Regions from separate parts of the Streptomyces sp. a15 genome, predicted to be linked through region 2. Evidence: riboswitches for the same ligand, from Rfam matches in the RefSeq annotation. Region 2 holds a riboswitch; each other region holds the start of a gene.
What was found. A riboswitch is a leader RNA that binds a small molecule or an ion and turns the genes downstream of it on or off. The one in region 2 is predicted to bind cyclic di-AMP.

Region 1 (6,999 bases), on a different contig from region 2:
TCCGCGATCTACGACACGATGCAGTACGTCCGTTGTGACGTGGAGACGACGTGTCTGGGGCAGGCCGGTTCGTCCGCCGCGGTGCTGCTGGCGGCGGGCACGCCGGGCAAGCGGAACCTGCTGCCGGGTGCGCGCGTGGTGATCCACCAGCCCGCCGTGTACGAGCCGGTGCAGGGGCAGGCGAGCGATCTGGCCATCCAGGCCGACGAGTTGCTCCGCGTGCGCTCCCGCCTGGAGGAACTGCTCGTCAAGCACACCCGCCGCAGCCCGGAGCAGGTGAACGCCGACATCGAGCGCGAGAAGATCCTGGACGCGCCGGGAGCGCTGGAGTACGGCCTCGCGGACCGGATCATCCCGAGCCGTAAGGCGACGATCGCCCCGCCCACCGGGAGGTGAGCGGCCGGTGCTCCCACCCGAACTGCCGCCCCTGCCCGCCCTGACACGCGCCGAGGGCGAACTGATCGACCGTTACCTCGACGTGGTCGACCTGCTCGGCCGGATCAACCCCGCCCGCCACGGCGACACGTACCGCGGGCTGCGGGCCGCGCAGGCACTGGTCACCAAGGCGGCCGAGCTGCGGGACGCGCTGGCGCTGATGCACCGTCGGGGCGAGACCGAGGTGCACGCCGACACGCTTGCGCGTGCGCTGCGGGTGCTGGACGGGGAGCGCCGCGCAGCTCGCGTCACACTGCCGCCGCTCTCCGACAGTTGACGCACCCACAGCCGGTCCGGGCCTTCCGTCCTCCTGACGGAGCGTCCGGACCGGCGCCGAAACGGACCAAATGGCGTACCGCCTTTTGGAGTAGTCGCACGTCCATTTACGGGCCCGTCACGGTTGCGCAACACGCATGACCTCAGGGCGGAATGAGTCGTTCCGGTGCTGGTCCGGGCGTCCGCGGATCCCTGGACACCCCTTCGAACACTGGGGTGTCCACCCGAACGGGTGAGTGGTGAGTAACAACACAAACCATCGGTTCCGTTGGGATTTTCGGACATCCGTGAGCCAAGATCCCTGTCTGACGACAAGACCCCGCCGCAGCGGCGGGGCGATCCGGGCGGACGCCGAGTCCTGCCGCTGCCCGGATGACAGGTCGACAGAAGTGGATCGGCAGGAGTGGAGGACCCAAGCACGACGGGTCGCCGGAACGGTCACGCCATGACCGCGCCGAGCTGCCCTTGGGGTGAAGCCGCAGCAGCGGCCGGGCAACTTCGCCAGCCCGAATCCGACAGGTCATCCTTCACAGGCGGCTGACGAAGGGTTGCGCATGACTGCGCTCAATCGTGTCCCGTCGCTCATGGTCCGAGCCGGTACGGCCTCGGCCCTCACCATCGCCGCGATGGGCGGCTCCGTCGTGGTCCCGGGTGTCGCGTCCGATGCCGCGGCCGCCACGCCGGCGACGAAGGCACTTCAGATCGCCGCGTCCAAGAAGGGTTCCCCGTACAAGTACGGTGCCACCGGACCACGTCGCTTCGACTGCTCCGGGCTCACGCTGTACTCGTTCAAGAAGGCGGGCAAGAAGCTCCCCCGCACGGCGGCCCAGCAGTACAACAAGACGCGCCACATCTCCTCCGGGAGCCGCAAGGCCGGAGACCTGGTGTTCTTCCACTCGGGGTCGAACGTGTACCACGTCGGCATCTATGCCGGGAAGGGGAAGATCTGGCACGCCCCGAAGACCGGGGACGTCGTGCGACTGCAGAAGATCTGGACGAAGAGCGTCTGGTACGGCCGGGTCAAGTGACCCACCCTCGGGGGGCGGCGGCGACCTGACCCGCCGTCGCCCCCTCCGGGGCTCTCAAGGGCTCCTCAGGGGCGCCAAGGGCGCTCCGGGACTCTCAGGACGCGTGACACGGGCTGAGATGGTTACTCGTCCGTCCATGGCCGACCACAGTCCCTGCACGGCACGCAACGAGACCCCGCTGGAGCGCGCCGACCGCAACTTCGGCGAACTGCTCCAGGAACTGCGCGTCACGCAGACCGGGGTGCAGATCCTCTTCGCCTTCCTCCTGACGCTGGCCTTCACGCCGCGCTTCCCGTCGCTCGACACGGTCCAGCGCACCACGTACGTCATCACGCTCCTGCTGGCGGTCCTCGCGGCGGCACTGTTCACCGCGCCCGCCGCCCTGCACCGCTCGCTCTTCCAGAAGGGCGCCAAGCCCCGCATAGTCCAGGTCTCCTCGCGGCTCGCCACCCTCGGCATGGGGGTGCTGGTGCTCGCGTTCACCGGGTCGGTGCTGCTCGTGGTGGACGTGACGACCGGCCGGGCCGGCGGGCTGGCCGCGGGCGGGGCGACCCTGTTCGTGTGTCTGTGCCTGTGGTGGCTGCTGCCGCGTCTGGTGAGCCGGGCCGTACGGGCGGACACGCACCGGACGGCCGTCAGGCCGCCCACACCGGTGCGAGGAGGAGTGCCGCACCGAGAACTGCCGGCGCGACGCCGATGACCCCCTGGCGCCGGCAGCGCCCGCATCCCGGGTACCGCCCGCCGGTGTGAGGGTTACGGCTCCTGCTGGCCGGCCGCCGGTACCGGTTCGGCCGGTACGGTCCACGGCACTTCGATCGAGACGGTCTTGCCGCCCTCGCGGGTGGGCCGGACTCTCAGCTTGCCGCCGCACTCGGCGGTCAGCCAGCGGATGATCACCATGCCGCGGCCGTTGTCCTGCTGGACGGCGGCCGGCAGCCGTTTCGGGAAGCGCGGGTGGCTGTCCGTGACACCGATGCGCAGGTGTTCGTCACGGTCGAGCACGATGTCCACCGTGAAGGTGGGTGACTGCCCGAAGGTGTGCTGTACGGCGTTGGTGGCGAGTTCGGAGACGATGAGGCGGATGGTGTCGGCCACTTCCGTCTCTGCGGGCAGACCCCACTCAGCCAGGGTGGTGAGCACGTAGGAGCGGGCCGCGGAGACCGAAGCGGGATCGCTCGGCAGAGTGACGGATGATTCCAGGTGGTCTGCCATGACGACGTCGTCCCTTTCCCGCGGGACCGCAGTCCGACGCGAAGGCGGAGGTTCGAGTACGGTCCCGGACTGGTGCTTCGTCGCCAGAGTGCCATCACCGAGGCGGTCAGGGGTGGCGATCCACCAAGATATGCATATATCTGTCGCTCGTAGCGGTGAACTCTGCCACGGCAGAGCGTATTTGGGTGCCTCGGTTGGAGTAAGGAGTAGCCCCATGCAGCACGGTCCCGCGGTGCGCCGCCGGAAGCTGGGCGCCGAACTGCGTGCGCTGCGCACCGGTGCGGAGCTCACGAGTGGTGAGGCGGCCCGGCTCGTGGGGTGGCACCAGTCCAAGGTGAGCCGGATCGAGACCGGCGCGAGCGGTGTGAAACCGGCCGATGTTCGGTTACTCCTCGACGCCTACGGGGTGCACGACTCCCAACTACGGGAGTTACTCCTGATGTTGGCGGGATCCGACGAGGGCGGCGGCCGCCACCACTGGTGGCACGCGTACCGCGGGGTGCTGCCGCCGACCTACCGGGACTTCATCAGCCTGGAGTCGCAGGCGAGCGCGATGCGCACCCTGGAGATCTCGGTGGTGCCCGGGCTCCTGCAGACCCCCGAGTACGCCCGGGCGGTGACGAAGGCGGCGGTGGACGGGCTGGACGAGGAAAAGCTGGACGCCCTGGTCGAGGTGCGCCTGGCCCGGCAGGACGTGCTGCGTTCGCATCCGCCGCTGGCGCTGAGTGCCGTCCTGGACGAGGCCGTGCTGCGGCGGGAAGTGGGCGGCCCCGACATCATGGCGCGGCAGCTGGCACGGCTGGTGGAAGCGGCGCGGCTGCCCCAAGTGCGGTTGCAGGTACTGCCGTTCGCGGCCGGCGCGCACATCGGCGTCACCGGCCCTTTCGTTATTTTCTCATTTTCGCGCACATCTGATCTGGATGTGGTTGTTCTCGACCACTTGACGAGTAGCCTCTATCTCGAGCGGAAAGAAGACCTCCAGGCCTACACCGAGGCCTTCAACGCCCTTCAGTTCCACGCCCTTTCGCCCGAGGACTCGTTGGACTACATCGCCGCTATAGGTGACGGCGCGTAAGGAGGCACCATGTCTGCCCTGCCTCGGCACGTACTTTCCGGTACTGATCTGCCCGGCCTGCGGTGGCTGCGCAGCAGTTACAGCACGGGAGCGAACAACTGCGTCGAGACTGCCCGGCTCGTGGCCGGGCACTCGGCGGGACTGCTCGCCGTGCGCGACTCGAAGAACCCGGCCGGACCCGCGCTGCTCTTCTCCCCCGAGAGCTGGGCGGGTTTCACGGCCGCGGTGCACCACATCTGACCCGTTCAGTCATCTGGCGACGCACGGCCGTGGCACGCCGACTCATGGTCGCGTCTCGCCGATCACCCGTACAGCGCGTTCGATCTGCCCGTCCAAGAGGTCCGCGCGGGCGGTGAGCCTCAGCCGGGAGATGCCGTCGGGCACGGAAGGAGGACGGAAGCAGCCCACGGCCAGCCCCTGCGCACGACAGTCGGCCGCCCAGCGCACGGCCCCCTCCGGGGACGGTGCGCGCACGGAGACGACCGCGGCGTCCGGACGTACCGCCTCCAGACCCGCGGCGCTCAGGCGTGCGTGCAGCTCGGCGGCGACCGCGCGGGCCCGCGCCGCCCGCTCCGGCTCGCGGCGCAGCAGGCGCACGGCCGCCAGGGCCGCACCCGCCGCCGCGGGGGCGAGGCCGGTGTCGAAGATGAACGTCCGGGCCGCGTTGACCAGGTGGTCGATCACCCGGGCGGGGCCGAGGACGGCACCGCCCTGACTGCCGAGCGACTTGGACAGCGTGACCGTCACGACGACGTCGTCGGCGCCCGCGAGGCCCGCCGCCTGCGGGGCGCCGCGGCCGCCGTCGCCGAGGACGCCGAGGCCGTGGGCGTCGTCGACCACCAGCCCCGCGCCGCGTTCCCGGCACGCTTCGGCGAGCCCGGCCAGCGGGGCCGCGTCGCCGTCGACGGAGAAGACCGTGTCGGAGACGACGACGGCGGGTCCTTCGTGGGTCAGGAGCGCCTTGCGTACGGCGTCCGGGTCGGCGTGCGCGACGACCTGCGTGCTCCCGCGGGCCAGTCGGCAGCCGTCGATGAGCGAGGCGTGGTTGCCCGCGTCGGAGACGATCAGCGAGCCGTGCGGCGCCAGCGCGGTGACCGCGGCGAGGTTGGCCGCGTAGCCCGAGGAGAAGACGAGCGCCGCCTCGAAGCCGCAGAAGTCGGCCAGCTCGCGTTCCAGTTCCTGATGGAGCTCCGTGGTGCCGGTGACGAGCCGGGAGCCGGTCGAGCCGCCGCCCCAGGTCCGCGCGGCCCGCGCCGCGCCCTCGGTGACCTCCCGGTGCCGGGCCAGGCCCAGGTAGTCGTTGCTCGCCAGGTCCAGGAGCGGGGAGTCGGAAGGGCGGGGGCGCAGCGTCCGTACGAGTCCGGCGCGGCGGCGCAGCTCGGCCTGCTCGTCGATCCAGGCGAACGCCATCGGCCCTCCAGGGAATGGGTAGACAGTGCCGGTGATTTGTAGGCAGTCCACAGACACTAGCGGGACTGCCGGGCACCCATGATGTGGCAATACCCACACGTCGAAGCGTCTCTGTTGTGCGAACTCTCCTTGGCCGAAGGCGGCTCCGTAGGACAGGATCGGCTCTCATGGACCTGCTGAACACGCTGGTGGACAAGGGGCTTCGGCGCGAGCTGCCGACCCGCGAGGAGGCGCTGGCCGTCCTCGCCACTTCCGACGACGACCTGCTCGATGTGGTGGCCGCGGCCGGCAAGGTGCGCCGGCACTGGTTCGGGCGACGGGTGAAACTCAACTACCTGGTCAACCTCAAGTCGGGCCTGTGCCCGGAGGACTGTTCCTACTGCTCCCAGCGGCTCGGCTCCAAGGCCGGCATCCTCAAGTACACCTGGCTCAAGCCCGACGACGCCTCGAAGGCCGCCGCGGCCGGGTTGGCGGGAGGCGCCAAACGGGTGTGTCTGGTGGCCAGCGGGCGCGGGCCCACCGACCGGGACGTGGACCGGGTCTCCGACACCATCAAGGCGATCAAGGACCAGAACGAGGGCGTCGAGGTGTGCGCCTGCCTCGGTCTGCTCTCCGACGGCCAGGCGGAGCGGCTGCGCGCGGCGGGCGCGGACGCCTACAACCACAACCTCAACACGTCCGAGGAGACGTACGGGGACATCACGACCACGCACACGTACGCCGACCGGGTGGAGACCGTGCGGAAGGCGCACGCGGCCGGGCTGTCCGCCTGCTCCGGGCTGATCGCGGGCATGGGCGAGCGCGACGAGGACCTGATCGACGTGGTCTTCTCGCTGCGCGAGCTGGACGCGGACTCGGTGCCGGTCAACTTCCTGATCCCGGTCGAGGGCACCCCGCTCGCCAAGGAGTGGAACCTCACCCCGCAGCGCTGCCTGCGGATCCTGGCGATGGTCCGGTTCGTCTGCCCGGACGTCGAGGTGCGCATCGCGGGCGGCCGCGAGGTCCATCTGCGCACCATGCAGCCGCTCGCCCTGCACCTGGCCAACTCGATCTTCCTGGGCGACTACCTCACGACGGAGGGCCAGGCCGGCAAGGCCGACCTGGACATGATCGCGGACGCCGGGTTCGAGGTGGAGGGCACCGACCAGGTGACGCTCCCGGAGCACCGGGTGACTGCCGGGGGCGGGTGCGGGTCGCACGAGGGCGGCGGCGCGTGCGGGTCCGCTCCGGCCGCCGCGCCTGCGGGCGAGCCTCGTACGGACCTGGTGGCCGTACGCCGTCGAGGCGCCGGAACGGACCTCGCGCCCAATGCCTGACCTGACCGGCCTGCCTGTCGCCGAGTTGCTGGAGCTGGACCGGCGGCACGTCTGGCATCCGTACGGTCCCATGCCCGGCCGGCAGGAACCGCTCGTCGTGGAGTCGGCGAGCGGGGTACGGCTGCGCCTGGCCGACGGCTCGGACGAGCTGGTGGACGGCATGTCGTCCTGGTGGTCGGCCATCCACGGCTACAACCACCCGGTACTCAACGAGGCCGCGCGCGAGCAGCTCGGGCGGATGAGCCAT
Region 2 (6,999 bases):
GACTCGGCCGCGGCCACCGCCGTCACCCCGGCCCTCACCACCATGCGCCAGCCCTACGACCGCATCAGCGCCGAGATGGTCCGCATGCTGCTCGCGCAGATCGCGGGGGAGGACACGGCGGGAGTGATCCTCCCCACGGAACTGGTGGTACGGGACTCCGCGTGACCGCGCCAACTGCCCTAACCGGAGCATGCGTCAACGCATGTGAAGGCTGTAGCCGTCCGGTTCGCGTCGAGTCGATGCGGCGTTCCATCCGTATTCTCTGATCATGGCCGCACCCACCGCATATTCACTCATCGCCACCGACCTGGACGGAACGCTGCTCCGAGGCGACGACACGCTGTCCGACCGGTCGCTCGCCGCGCTCGCGCGGGTGGCGGCGGCCGGGGCCCGGCATCTGGTGGTGACCGGCCGCCCGGCGCCCAGAGTGCGGCCGCTCCTCGACGACCTGGGCAGCAAGGGGCTCGCGGTGTGCGGGCAGGGCGCGCAGGTGTACGACGCCGGCGCGGACCGTCTGCTGTGGTCGGTCACCCTGGACCGGGAGCTGGCCGAGACCGCGCTCGGCAAGATCGAGGCCGAGATCGGCCAGGTGTACGCGGCCGTCGACCAGGACGGCGTCGACGGGCTGACCCTCATCGAGCCCGGCTATCTGATGCCGCACCCGACTCTGCCCGCCGTCCGGGTCGGGCGGCGCGACGACCTGTGGAGCGAGCCCGTCAGCAAGGTGCTGCTGCGCCATCCCGACCTGTCCGACGACGAGTTGGCGGCGACGGCGCGTTCCGTGGTGGGTTCCCTCGCCACGGTCACCATGTCGGGACCCGGGACCGTCGAACTCCAGCCATGCGGCATCACCAAGGCGACGGGCCTCGCCCTGGCCGCCGACCATCTCGGGCTCGGCCCCGAAGAGACCATCGCCTTCGGGGACATGCCCAACGACATCCCCATGTTCGACTGGGCCGGCCACGGCGTCGCCATGGCCAACGCCCACCCCGAACTCAAGTGCGTGGCCGACGAGATCACCTTGTCCAACGAGGACGACGGCATCGCCGTCGTCCTCGAAAGACTGTTTCCGCAGCGGTAGTCAGGCTCAGTACGCCCCGAAGACGTTGTCGATCGAGCCGTACCGCGCGGCCGCGTAGTTGCAGGCGGCGGTGATGTTCGCGACCGGGTCGTACGGGTCCCACGACGTGCCGTCCACGTGGTACGCCTGGAAGGTCGGGTCGATGGTCTGGAGCAGGCCCTTGGAGGGGGTGCCCGCGGCGGCGTTGGAGTCCCAGTTGTTGATGGCCCGGGGGTTGCCGGAGGACTCGCGGATGATGTTGCGGTAGATGCCGTCGTACGAGCCGGGGATGCCCTTCTGCGCCATGATGTCCATCGCCTCGCGGATCCAGCCGTCGAGGTTGTCCGCGTACGTCTTGGCGGAGGCCTGGGTGGCCTTGGCGACGGACTGGGCGGACTTCTTGGCGGACGTCGAGGCCTTGTCGGCCGTCGTGCCGGCCTTCTTCGCCGTCTTGACCGTCAGCTTCACATCCGGGTGGATCAGCCGGGGGTTGTCGCCGATGACCTTGCGGTTGTCCTTGTAGAGCTGGCGCCAGCCGCCGGGAGTGTCGTACTTGTCCGCGATGCCGTAGAGCGAGTCGCCCTTGGCCGTGGTGTACGTGACGGACTTGACCTGTGCTGCGGCCGGCGCGGCGGCGGGGGCCTTGGCCGGCTGTGCGGCGCTCGCGGTGGTCGCGCCCAGGAGCGGGAGGGCGAGGGCGGCGACGCCTGTTCCGGCGGTGACGACGCCTCGGGTGAGCGGGTTGGTGCGGGTACGACGGTGCTTGCCTCGTGCGGGCATGGCGCTGTTCCTCTCCGGCGCCTACGAGGTGAGCTGTCGGGTTCGGGCGGGAGCTGCCCGGCCGTACCGCCGTGAGGCGGCGCGACTTAACCCCTAGCCGTACCGGCGTGATGTCCGGTCCGGCGCTTACCTGGGTCCCCCGCTCCTGCCGTGCGGTGTTGGTCGATGAGTGTTCTGTAGGGCGGCGGCAGGATTAGGCGTCCGCCCGACAGGCCCGGAACGTATGCGAGAGCACATGGCCGAAACAAGTGGCTGATTCACACTTCGACCCTGTGACCTTGATCTGAGGCATTTGGGGTGCTTGATCCTTTGCGGTTGCCAAGGCTCAACTGGCGCGAAAGGCAAGGCGAAACGCGGACGTGCGGAGGCGCGGCCCCAAGTGGCCGCAAGTGACCCAACTCACGGGCAAGTACAAGGGTGGCCAAAACGGGCAATGGGCCCAACTCGTAGTCAACCGGCCGTCCGTGGAATCCGCTTCTCCCACGTCCGGTGGAAGACGACCTCGTCGCCGTCCGTGCAGATCACCTCGTTTGAGGTGGAAAAGTCCGTTCCGTCACAGCTGATCTCCGACCGTGTGCGGACCGTTGCCCGCCAGGCGAGCTCCGGCCGGTGCAGCGCGACCGTCCAGTCCGAGCGGGCCCGGGCCGACAGGGGGTCCGACTCGTTGATCGTGTACGTCTCCAGCGCGTCCTCGGTGAACTCCAGACCGTCGGGATACACGCGGGTGCCGCCGATGGGGGTCCCCCCGCTCGAGCGAAGTCGAGAGTGGGGGAGCGGATCGACCTCCAGCCGCCACTCGCCCTTGGCCACATCGCGGACGACCAGCCGCTCGGGGCGCGGTTCGTCGAGCGTGACGGGGACGTTGACGCCGAGCGGCTCGGACTGCTCCGGTTCCTCGAAGGCGATGCCGGAGGCGGACTCCCTTGTGCGCACCGGGAGTTCGAGGAAGCTGCCCACCGGGTCCAGGGTGAAGCCGGCCGCCGAGTCGGGCTGCGGCCAGATCCACGGCCAGTACGCGGAGGAGACGGCCAGCCGGACGAGGTGACCGGCCGGGAAGGCGTGCCCGATGCCGTTCAGCTCGAACTCCACGTCCTGAGTGACGCCCGGCTCCCACGGCACCGCCCGGTCCCGCCCCTGCCGCGCCGACAGGTTCAGTACACCCCGGGTGACCAGCGTCGAGGCGCCGTCCGGGGCGACGTCGCACACCCGGGCGATCACCTGGCCGCGCGGCACCTCGGAGGTCAGCCTGAGCCGCACCCTCGGCCGCCCCAACACCCAGGTCTCCTCGTCGGCTTCGAACTCGAAGCACACCGACCTCGCGTCCTCCTCCCGCTGGTCGGGCGGCAGGTCGGCGTCGTTCCCCAGGGGGAGGAAGCGGCCGGCGTCGACACCCGTGTGCTGCGGGGAGCGGACCAGGAGAGGGGCGCCCTCGAGGGCGTGCGAGACCATCGAGACGTTGGGGGAGGGCCAGGCGGGCTCGCCGACCCAGCGGCCGGGCAGGGTGTCGTAGACCGTGGCCGGGGGGTGGGAGTCGCTGACGTAGGCGCGGAGCAGCGGCTCGCGCATCGCGCCCGATTCGACCCCTTTCAGCCAGTGGTCCCACCAGCGCAGGGTCTCCTGGAGGAAGCCGATCGCCGGGCCGGGCGGCAGACCGCGGTCGGGGTACTGGTGGGACCAGGGGCCGATCAGGCCGCGGACGCGGTCGGCGGGCAGGTGCTCGACGAGGCGGAGGACGGTGTCGCGGTACGGGTCGTGCCAGCCGCCGACCGCGAGGACGGCGGCGTCGATCGCGCCGTAGTCCTCGCGGACGCTGCCGTGCTGCCAGTAGCGGTCGCGGGTCTGGTGGTCGAGCCAGGTGTGGATGAGGGGGGCGACCTCCTCCAGGCGCTTGAGCCACATGTCCCGCCAGGCCTCGCCGACGTACCGCGGATCCGGCGGGCGGGAGGCGAGGGCCAGCAGGGCGGCCGCCCAGGCGTGCATGTCCACCGCGAGGACGGAACCTCCCAGGTAGTGCACGTCGTTGTCATAGCGGTCGTCGGTGGAGCAGACGGTGACGACCGCCTTGAGCGGCTCGGGTGCGAGGGCCGCGATCCGGAGGGAGTCGAAGCCGCCCCAGGAGATGCCGAACATGCCGACCTTGCCGTCGCACCAGGGCTGGGCCGCGAGCCATCGGACGACCGCGACGCCGTCCGCCAGCTCGGTGGCCGAGTACGCGTCGTCCGGCATGCCCTGACTGTTGCCGTGTCCGCGTACGTCCACTCGTACGGAGGCGTACCCGTGGCCCGCGTACCAGGGATGGCGTTGCCAGTCGCGGGGCGCGGTCCAGTCGGTCAGGCGGTACGGCAGGTATTCGAGGATCGCGGGTACTGGTTCGTCCGTGAGGGGGCGCCACACGCGCGCGTAGAGGAGCGTCCCGTCCGGGAGCGGGATGCGGAGGTCCTCGTGGGTCGTCTCGTAGGGGAAGGACGTACGGATGTGCATGAGCGTGACCCCGTGAGTTCAGTGGACCGGGTGCGTGGTGTCCGGGGTGAGGGCGAATTCGGCCGTGTGTGTGCGTCCGGTCAGGTGACGGCCGCCCGTCACGCGCAGGACCGGGCCGATCTCCGGAGGCGGCCGGCTTCCGGGCTCGGTATCGACGGTGGTTCGCGACACACTCCACTACTTCCAGGTAAATCGGCAGATATCCATTCTTTTAGAGTGATCAAAAACATACCCGTCGTGATCCGATATCGCCCGGGCTGCACGGGCGGGCGCTATCGGTGATCGAAACGTGACCGGATACGCTGACTTGAGTGATGGCAGCGACCTATCGACAAACCGTGTAATCGCCAGTAGACACAGCAGACAGGAGATCCCTCGTGACCGTCGTCGGGCCGTTCGGGCTGAGCGTGCGGGACCAGGCTCTGGAAGCCGATGTCCAGGCCGGATTGGCGGCTGTCGAGGAGGGACTGCTCGAAGCCACCAAGAGCGAGGTCCCCTTCATCACGGAGGCCGCCCAGCATCTGGTGCGGGCGGGCGGAAAGCGGTTCCGGCCGCTGCTGGTGATGCTGTCCGCCCAGTTCGGCGACCGTTACGCGCCGGGGATCGTGCCGTCGGCGGTGGTGGTGGAACTGACCCACCTGGCGACGCTGTACCACGACGACGTGATGGACGAGGCCGAGGTGCGGCGCGGAGTCGCCAGCGCGAACGCCCGCTGGGGCAACTCGGTCGCGGTCCTCACCGGCGACTTCCTGTTCGCGCGGGCCTCGCACATCCTGGCCGACCTCGGGCCCGAGGCGGTCCGGGTCCAGTCGGAGGCGTTCGAACGGCTGGTGACCGGGCAGATCCTGGAGACCGCCGGTCCGACCGACGGCCGCGACCCGGTCGAGCACTACCTCGACGTCCTCGGCGGCAAGACGGGATCGCTGGTGGCGGTGGCGTGCCGCTTCGGGGCGATGATGTCCGGCGCCGACGAGACGGTCGTCGACGTGCTGACCCAGTACGGCGAGCGGCTCGGCGTCGCCTTCCAACTCGCGGACGACGTGCTGGACATCGCCTCCGACTCCCACGAGTCCGGGAAGACGCCCGGGACGGATCTGCGCGAGGGCATCCCGACCCTGCCGGTCCTGCGGCTGCGCGAGCGCGCGGCCCGGCTCGGGCTGGCCGAGGACATCGCCCTGTGCGAACTCCTGGACTCCGACCTGACCGACGACGCCCTGCACGCGAAGGCGCTGGAGGGCCTGCGGGCGCATCCCGCGCTGGAGCACGCGCGGCGTGACACGGTGCGGTACGCGAAGGACGCGCGGGCGGCCCTTGCCCCCCTGCGCGAGTGCGACGCGAAGGCGGCGCTGATGGAACTGTGCGACGCGGTGGTACACCGGGCGGGCTGACCTCGCCCCCGCCGCCCCTACCCGTCCCATCCCAAGGGGCGCTGCCCCTTCGACCCCGCCAGAGGGCTCCGCCCCCTGGACCCCCGGGCCTTCGCCCACCCGCCGCCCGTCTCGGTCGGATGAGTGGGGACCCTCTACCTTCCGACTCGGTCGGGCGACAGGTAGCCCTCGACTTTCACCTCTCGACCGACCGAGTCGGGTGGCGGGTGGGCATAGGTCCGGGGGTCTGGGGGCGGAGCCCCCAGGAACGCGCACCCCCACACACCCGCAGCAAAGCGTGACGCAGGTCACATTCCCGGCCCGAGTCCACACGGTCATCAGCCCCGTATACCTGCTCATGCGCATGAACGCGATCATCACCGCCGTCACTGTGGCCGTCGGCGGCCTCGCCGCCACAGCGACCCCTGCCTCCGCCTCCGCCTCTGCCGACGCCGCCGGAGGCGACAGCACCGTCCTCGCCGCCAGCCTCCGAGGTGCCAGCGAGGTACCGGCCGAAGGCGACAAGGACGGCGCCGCGCTCCAGTTCGTCAAGGTCGACGGCGACAAGGTCTCCGTCGCCGTCAAGTGGCGCGGCACCGACAAGCCGACCGCCCTCCACATCCACCAGGGCGCCAAGGGCACCAACGGCGGCATCAAGGTGGACTTCACCGAGCTGCTCAAGAGCAAGAGCAAGAGCAAGAGCAAGGCCCGTACCGTCACCGGAACCGTCAAGGTCAAGGACCCGGCCCTGCTCGACGCCCTCAAGACCGACCCCAGCTCCTTCTACGCCAACCTGCACACCGCCGAGTTCCCCGGCGGAGCCGTCCGCGGCCAGTTCCACAAGGTCACCGTCGCCGCCTTCGACTTCCGCGACGCCCTCGACAACTTCCAGGCGTCCGTCCTCAAGGGCAAGCAGATCTACGAGTGCAAGCCGGTCGAGGGCGGCGGGTACGCCTTCGCCCAGCGGGACGTCAGCGCCGTGCTCGGCGCCGGCATCGCGCACTCCTTCGTGGCGCCCAACTCCGGTACGCCGCAGTGGATCGCGCCCGACCGCAGCGCGGTCACCGGGGCCGTCATTTCCAGGACCCCGAACGGCACCGGCAACATCCCCGAGCTGGACATCAAGGCCACCCAGTCCGGCAAGCAGCACGGCCTGTTCGCCGGCACCACGGAGATCCTGCGGCTGAACACCGTCGGCGGTGTCGCCCCGGCCGGTTCCTGCACACCGGGCACGACCGTCGGCGTGCCGTACCAGGCGGACTACGTGTTCCTGCGCGGCTGAGCAACCGACCACCCGACGGCGGCGTCTGC
Region 3 (6,999 bases), on a different contig from region 2:
CCAGGTCGCCGGGGAGTAGTTCGGAGCGGGAGACGCGCGTGCCGGTGTCGATCTGCGCGTAGGTGGTGCGGGGGAGGGAGATGCCGGCGGAGCGGTACGCGGCTTGCATGAGGCCCGAGCAGTCGAAGGCGTCCGGGCCGGTCGCGCCCCAGACGTAGGGGCTGCCGAGCTTGGAGTAGGCGTACGAGACGGCGGCCGCGGCGCGGGAGTTGGGGGCCTGAGCGGTGGCTGAGCCGGGGGTCGTCAGGCCGTCCCGGTCGGTCGTCGACGAGCGGGAGGCGCGGGCCGCGTCTCCCTCGCCGAGCCCTGCGCGCTGCTCCGTGGGCAGCTGGGACAGCAGCTGTCGGGCCGCGCCCAGCTTGCCGTTGATCGTCTTCTTGTGGCGTTTCAGCTCCGCCTGGCGGGACTGCAGTGAGGCGAGCTCGATGTGTGCGGCGCCGCGCAGCTGCTCGATCTCCCGGAGCTGTTCGCGGACGCGGGCCACGGACGAGGCCTGGCGGCTGCCGGCCCGTTCGGCGAACTCGGCGCCGTCCAGGTACTGGTCGGGGTCGTCGGAGAGGGCGAGTTGCAGGGCGGGGTCGAGGCCGCCGTCGCGGTACTGGGCGGCGGCCATGGAACCCAGCGCGTCCCGGGCCGAGTTGAGGGTTTCCGTCCTGCGTGCCGCCTCGTCCCGCAGGTTCGACAGCCGCGACTCGGTGGCCTCCGCCTTCTCCTTCGCGCCGTTGTACTTCTCGGTGGCGACCTCCGCCTCCTGGTACAGCTTGTCCACCTTCGCCTTGACCTGCGCCGGCGTGAGCTGAGGCTCGGCGTGTCCGGTCCCGTCGAAGCCGGTCGCGGTCGCCGCGCCCGCGAGGGCGATCGTCGCCGCCGTCCGGGCCTTGGTGCCGCTGACCGAGCGTTGCCGGGGCTTGCGGTGCGCTGCCACGTGGACTGCACGTCCTTTCGTACGACTCGTACGACCGCCCTGTCCGTACGAACGCCAAGCGGAGCGGACGTACGGCCACCCGGGGGCGGTCACGCGTCCGGCGACGACCCGCACAGGGGGAGCGGACCGCCGCCGGACCTTCTCGGCGGTGGTGGCCGACTGCCGCCCCTGGTCCGGGCGGCGGTGGGGAGCCGGTCACCTGAGGGAGGACGCTAAACCTGACCGTGACGGCGGGGTAACGCGATGTGCGGAAGTTCTCCGAGCTGACCACCGGGTGACCGTATGTGACCGTGATCCGCGGTCGGCCCCGTCGACTTCACGCAGAGCGATGACCGATGTGCCGAATCCGGACCAGCGAGGGCGGTCGGGTGCTATGGGCCGCATATATGCAAGATCTGCCGCGGCGAGGCGAGGTGAGGCGAGGCGAGGTGGGTGAGGCGAGGCAGGGGTCGGGGTCGGGGTCGGGAGAGGCGGTTGGGACGGGGCGGTGTCGGAGGGCGCCCGGGGGTCTGATTAGGCTCCGGCCTCATGGACGTACTCATCCATCTCTTCGTCGGCCTGCACATCATCGGCATCGCCTCGCTGCTCGGCGGCTTCCTCACCCAGATGAAGGCGATGGGCCAGGGCACCGCCCGCTTCGTCCCGGCGATGCTGCACGGCGCGCTGACGATGCTGGTCACGGGCGTCATCCTGGTCGGCCTCAACCAGGCCGACGACCAGTCCGTCAACAACATCAAGATCGGCGTGAAGCTGGCCCTGCTGATCGTGATCCTGGGGCTCGTCTACGTCCAGCGGGACGAGGAGACGGTGGACAAGCGGCTGTTCGGGCTGGTCGGCGCGCTGACCACGGCGAACATCTTCATCGCGGTGCTGTGGACCTGAGGGACCCGTCGCCGGCCCGGGCCGAGGTCACCGCGCCCACGGCGACGGTCTGAGTAGTTCCGCTCATGACAACCCGCGCTCCGAGCGGGGAAACTCTGCCCATGCCCTTCAGGCGATCAGCAGCCATGGCCGCAGCCGCTTCCCTCACGGCGATCACCATGACCGCGTGCGGCAGCCAAAAGGGCGGGGCAGCCGATGAGGCCGGCTCCGCGCAGTCGGGCAGCCCGACGCCTTCCTACCCGCCCCCGCCGAAGTGCGCGCAGCCGACCGAGACACCCACGGCGCTGCCTTCCTCACCCGTTCCGAGCACGTCGAGCACGTCGAGCACGTCGAGCCCGGACGGAGGCCGACCGGACGGGCCCGTCGACGCGCCCCCCAACTACGCCGACAACCACGCCTACCGCATGCGGGCGTCCCTGAGCGCGGAGCAGCAGGCCAGTGGGCAGGCGTCGGCCGAGCTCATCCTCACGGAGCTGGCGAAGGTCCGGGAGGAAGGCGGCTCCGGGGAGTTCGGCCGCTTCAGTGACCAGCGCGTGGCGGCGGCACTGCGGCGTGTCGGCTGCGGCGAGGAGCATGGCGTCTTCGTCGGGAACGGGTACTACGCCGTCTACACGGGCGTCGTGTGCGTGTCCGGGCGGGTGACGAAGGACGAGCTGACCAGCGAGGTGCACGGCGTCTACGCCGAGCCCCAGCCGGGAGCGGGGCCCTGTGTCGAGAACCAGGGAGGTCACTGACCAGGGCCCGCGCCCGCGTCCGGGCGGCGTCCTGTCAGGCCGGCCGCACCACGCTGTGGATCGACGACTCGCCGTCGTAGAAAATGGACTCCTCGCGGACGTACGCGCCCGGCTTCGGGGCGTGGATCATCATGCCGTTGCCGATGTAGAGGCCGACGTGGCTGATGTCGTCGTAGAAGAAGACCAGGTCACCGGGCTGGGCGGCGGAGACGGAGACCGTGGTGCCGGCCTTGACCTGGTCGTAGGTGACGCGCGGGATGTCGACGCCGGCGGCCTTCCAGGCGGCCTGGGTGAGGCCGGAGCAGTCGTAGGACTCGGGGCCGGTGGCGCCCCAGACGTACGGCTTGCCGATCTGGGCGCGGACGAAGGCGAGCGCCTTCTCGGCCTTGGTGGCGTACGAGGCGTCCGTGGCGGTGGACGAGTCGGTGGAGGAGGAAGAGCTCGACGAGCCGCTGCTCGCCTCCTGTTGAGCCGCCGCCTCCTCCCGGGCCTTCTGCTCCGCCGCCTGCTGCCGCGCCAGCTCGGCCGCCTTGGCCGCGGCCTCCTGCTGCTTCTTCCGCTCGATCGCCGCGAGCCGGGCCTTCTCCTCGGCGGTCAGCTGCGACAGCAGCGCGCGGGCGTCGGCGAGCTTAGTCTGCACCGTGGCCTTGGCGGTCTTGAGCTCGCCCTGTGACTTGGTGAGCGTCTGAAGGCTCTCGGTGGCCTCCTGGCGCTTCTTCATCGTCGCGGACTGCTCGGTGACGTAGTCGTCGACCGCGCCCTTCTGGCGGTTGGTCAGCCGGCCCATCAGCTGGGTCTGGTCGAAGTAGTCCTGCGGGGAGTCCGCGAGCAGGAAGGTCGCCGTGTCGGGGGCGGAGGCGCCGGTCCGGTACTGGGCGGCGGCGAAGGAACCGAGTTCCTCCCGCGCCTCGTTGAGGCTCTGGGTGCGCTGGGCGACGTCGTCGAGGAGGGTGTCCACGCGCTTGCGCTGCTTCGCGGTCTTCTCCTGGGCCGCGTTGTACTTGTCGGTCGCCGACTCCGCCTGCCGGTACAGGTCGTCGACCTTCTTCTCGACCTCTTCGAGGCTCGGTTTGTCGTCGGCCGACGGGGCGGCGTTGGCCGTCTGGGACAGCAGTGCCACGGAGGTGAGGGCGGCCGTGGCGAGGGCGGGGGTCCATATGCCTGCTACGCGCGTGCCCGAAGGGCGCGACTTGCGGTGCGACGCCAAGGGAGGCGACTCCTTCCACGTTCCGCCTACCGAGTTAGCTGTCGGGTTCGGGCGGGTGGTTAGGAAGGTTTGCCCTACGGCCTTTCCCTGGAAGGGAGTTCGGGCCGATTCACCCCAAGGTCGGTGGGTCCCCGGCTCCGGGCGCGCGGCGGCGCGTCGGACTCGGCGGAGGCCGTGCGGCCCGGCGACGTTCGCCGGTGGGTGTCGTACGGCCTGTCTGGCACGGTAGCCAACTGGTGTGGCCCCTGTGAAGGTTGATGTTCGATATGCCCGATACATTTTCGTGACCTTGGGTCAGGGCATGGCTCGCCGTGGTCGATCCGGAGGGATCTGCCACGACTTGTGCGTATTTTCTCCGGAGTGATGACGTCCGCCCGCTTCGGGGCGCTAGCTTCCACCCAGCCGCGGTCCGGTGCCGTGGCTGGGGAAGAGGGGCACGGCCATGACGAAACGCAGGACACTCGTCGCCACGGGACTCGCGACAGGAGTCGCACTCGCCGCCACCGCGGGCGTCGCGCCCGCCAGTGCGGGCCAGGGAGGCCAGGCGGGCGGCAAACCGGTCGTCCGGGTGATCGCGACCGGCCTCGACAACCCGCGCCAGCTCTCCTACGACCACGGCCGGCTGTACGTCGCCGAGGCCGGCCGGGGCGGCAAGAAGTGCATCGGGGAGGGACCCGAGGGCGAGACGTGCGTCGGCCTCACCTCCGCGCTCACCAAGGTCTACTGGGACGGGGGCGCGTGGAAGCACCACAGGGTGGTGAAGGGGCTGCCCTCGGGCGCCGCCCCGGACGGCGGCTTCGCGACCGGCCTCGACGGTGTCTCCGCCCTGCACGGCAAGGTCTGGGGCGTCGAGACGTACGCCCCGCCGGAGGCCGGAGTCCCGACGGCCCCGCCCTGGAACACCCTCGGCAAGCTGCTGCACCTCGAGCACGGCAAGGCGAGGATCGCCGCGGACATCTCGGCCGTCGAGTTCCGGCACAACCCGCACAAGGCGTCGCTGGAGTCCAACCCGTACGCCGTCCTCGCCCTCCCCGACGGCCGCAAGATCGTCGCGGACGCGGCCGGAAACGACCTGGTCGTCGTCTCGCCCGGCGGCAGGGTCCGCCCCTTCACGGTCTTCCCGGACCACGACGGCAACGAGTCCGTCCCCACCTCCCTCGCCCTCGGCCCCGACGGCACGCTCTACGTCGGCGAGCTGAACGGCGAGGCCGCCAAGCCCACCGCGCGGGTGTGGAAGGTCGACCCCCGGACCGGCAGGATCCTCGGTTGGAAGTCCGGCTTCGGCTCCATCGGCGGCCTGGCCTTCAACGACAAGGGCGACCTGTACGTCAGCCAGCTCTTCGCCGGCCGGGTGACGAAGGTCTCGCACGGCAAACGTACGAGCGTGAAGGTGCCGTTCCCGGCGGGCGTGGCCGTCGACCCGTACGACGGCAAGGTCTATGTCTCGGCCTGGTCGATCGCGGACCGCGACGGCACGATGCTGGAGGGCAGGAAGACACCGGGCGGCCAGCTCTGGAAGATCCTCGGCTTCTGAGCCCTTCCGGAGTCCTTCCGAGAACCCTTCGTACGGGGCGAAGTTCTTGGGGTGGCGGCGGGCTGTCAGTGGGGCGTCCTAGACTCGGAGAGCGATGAGCAGCCTCTTTGATGACAGCTTCCTGGCGAACCTCCAGGGCCCCCGGGCCCACGAGGAAGAACCCCCGCCGCCCGACGACGATCACGCACCGGAGCCCGTTCCGGACGATCTGTTCGGCGGGAAGTTCGACGTGCCGCCGGACCGGGACGCGTACTACCGCGACGGCGCCCCGCGCCCGGCGGTGGACCCGGCCGCGCTCCTGGACGGGCTGAACGAGAACCAGCGCGCCGCGGTCGTGCACCACGGCACCCCGCTGCTCATCGTGGCCGGCGCCGGCTCCGGCAAGACCCGCGTGCTCACCCACCGCATCGCCCACCTGCTCGGCGAGCGGAACGTGCATCCGGGCCAGATCCTCGCGATCACCTTCACCAACAAGGCCGCGGGCGAGATGAAGGAGCGCGTCGAGCACCTCGTCGGACCGCGCGCGAACGCGATGTGGGTGATGACCTTCCACAGCGCGTGCGTGCGCATCCTGCGGCGCGAGAGCAAGAAGCTCGGCTTCACCTCGTCCTTCTCGATCTACGACGCCGCCGACTCCAAGCGCCTGATGGCCCTGGTCTGCCGCGACCTGGACCTCGACCCCAAGCGCTTCCCGCCGAAGTCCTTCAGCGCGAAGATCAGCAACCTGAAGAACGAGCTGATCGACGAGGAGGACTTCGCCGCCCAGGCCACCGACGGCTTCGAGAAGACCCTCGCCCAGGCCTACGCCATGTACCAGTCACGACTGCGCGAGGCGAACGCCCTCGACTTCGACGACCTGATCATGACGACGGTCAACCTGCTGCGCGCCTTCCCGGACGTGGCCGAGCACTACCGCCGCCGCTTCCGGCACGTCCTCGTCGACGAGTACCAGGACACCAACCACGCCCAGTACGCACTGGTCCGGGAACTCGTCGGCACCTCCGAGCACCCGGTGGACGTCCCGCCCAGCGAGGACGACCTCCAGCCCGCCGAACTGTGCGTGGTGGGCGACGCCGACCAGTCGATCTACGCCTTCCGCGGCGCGACCATCCGCAACATCCTCCAGTTCGAGGAGGACTACCCGGACGCGACGACGATCCTCCTGGAGCAGAACTACCGCTCCACCCAGACGATCCTCACCGTCGCCAACGCCGTCATCGAGCGCAACGAGTCCCGCCGCCCCAAGAACCTGTGGACCAACGCGGGCGCGGGCGCGCGCATCACCGGCTATGTCGCCGACACCGAGCACGACGAGGCACAGTTCGTCGCCGACGAGATAGACCGCCTCACGGACGCGGGCGACGCGAAAGCGGGAGACGTCGCCGTCTTCTACCGCACGAACGCCCAGTCCCGTGTCTTCGAAGAGATCTTCATCCGTGTCGGCCTGCCCTACAAGGTCGTCGGCGGCGTCCGCTTCTACGAGCGCAAGGAGGTCCGGGACGTCCTGGCCTACCTGCGGGTGCTGTCCAACCCGGAGGACTCGGTACCGCTGCGCCGGATCCTGAACGTCCCCAAGCGCGGCATCGGCGACCGCGCCGAGGCGATGATCGACGCCCTGTCCCAGCGCGAGAAGATCAGCTTCCCGCAGGCGCTCAAGCGCGTCGACGAGGCGTACGGCATGGCCGCGCGCTCCACGAACGCCGTGAAGCGGTTCAAC

Region 1: linked by a shared signal. The riboswitch ahead of AC5P09_RS37785 (C40 family peptidase) and the one ahead of AC5P09_RS17885 (transglycosylase SLT domain-containing protein) in region 2 are both predicted to bind cyclic di-AMP.
Region 3: linked by a shared signal. The riboswitch ahead of AC5P09_RS02600 (C40 family peptidase) and the one ahead of AC5P09_RS17885 (transglycosylase SLT domain-containing protein) in region 2 are both predicted to bind cyclic di-AMP.

Annotation. Positions count from the first base shown of each region.
Region 1 is NZ_JBWLKM010000060.1:1,942-8,940, reverse strand. It holds partial or broken gene AC5P09_RS37795 (ATP-dependent Clp protease proteolytic subunit) at 1-396, shown strand, start outside; gene AC5P09_RS37790 (hypothetical protein) at 404-712, shown strand; cyclic di-AMP (ydaO/yuaA leader) riboswitch at 1,083-1,262, shown strand; gene AC5P09_RS37785 (C40 family peptidase) at 1,266-1,739, shown strand; gene AC5P09_RS37780 (DUF6328 family protein) at 1,876-2,439, shown strand; gene AC5P09_RS37775 (ATP-binding protein) at 2,493-2,951, opposite strand; gene AC5P09_RS37770 (helix-turn-helix domain-containing protein) at 3,166-4,026, shown strand; gene AC5P09_RS37765 (DUF397 domain-containing protein) at 4,036-4,266, shown strand; gene AC5P09_RS37760 (8-amino-7-oxononanoate synthase) at 4,309-5,436, opposite strand; gene bioB (biotin synthase BioB) at 5,604-6,752, shown strand; gene AC5P09_RS37750 (adenosylmethionine--8-amino-7-oxononanoate transaminase) at 6,745-6,999, shown strand, end outside.
Region 2 is NZ_JBWLKM010000015.1:40,324-47,322, forward strand. It holds gene AC5P09_RS17875 (LacI family DNA-binding transcriptional regulator) at 1-165, shown strand, start outside; gene AC5P09_RS17880 (HAD family hydrolase) at 269-1,081, shown strand; gene AC5P09_RS17885 (transglycosylase SLT domain-containing protein) at 1,088-1,840, opposite strand; cyclic di-AMP (ydaO/yuaA leader) riboswitch at 1,846-2,014, opposite strand; gene AC5P09_RS17890 (CocE/NonD family hydrolase) at 2,291-4,321, opposite strand; gene AC5P09_RS17895 (polyprenyl synthetase family protein) at 4,699-5,709, shown strand; gene AC5P09_RS17900 (CHRD domain-containing protein) at 5,987-6,970, shown strand.
Region 3 is NZ_JBWLKM010000001.1:560,910-567,908, reverse strand. It holds gene AC5P09_RS02615 (C40 family peptidase) at 1-925, opposite strand, end outside; gene AC5P09_RS02610 (hypothetical protein) at 1,454-1,807, shown strand; gene AC5P09_RS02605 (hypothetical protein) at 1,933-2,541, shown strand; gene AC5P09_RS02600 (C40 family peptidase) at 2,576-3,748, opposite strand; cyclic di-AMP (ydaO/yuaA leader) riboswitch at 3,757-3,926, opposite strand; gene AC5P09_RS02595 (ScyD/ScyE family protein) at 4,191-5,282, shown strand; gene pcrA (DNA helicase PcrA) at 5,377-6,999, shown strand, end outside.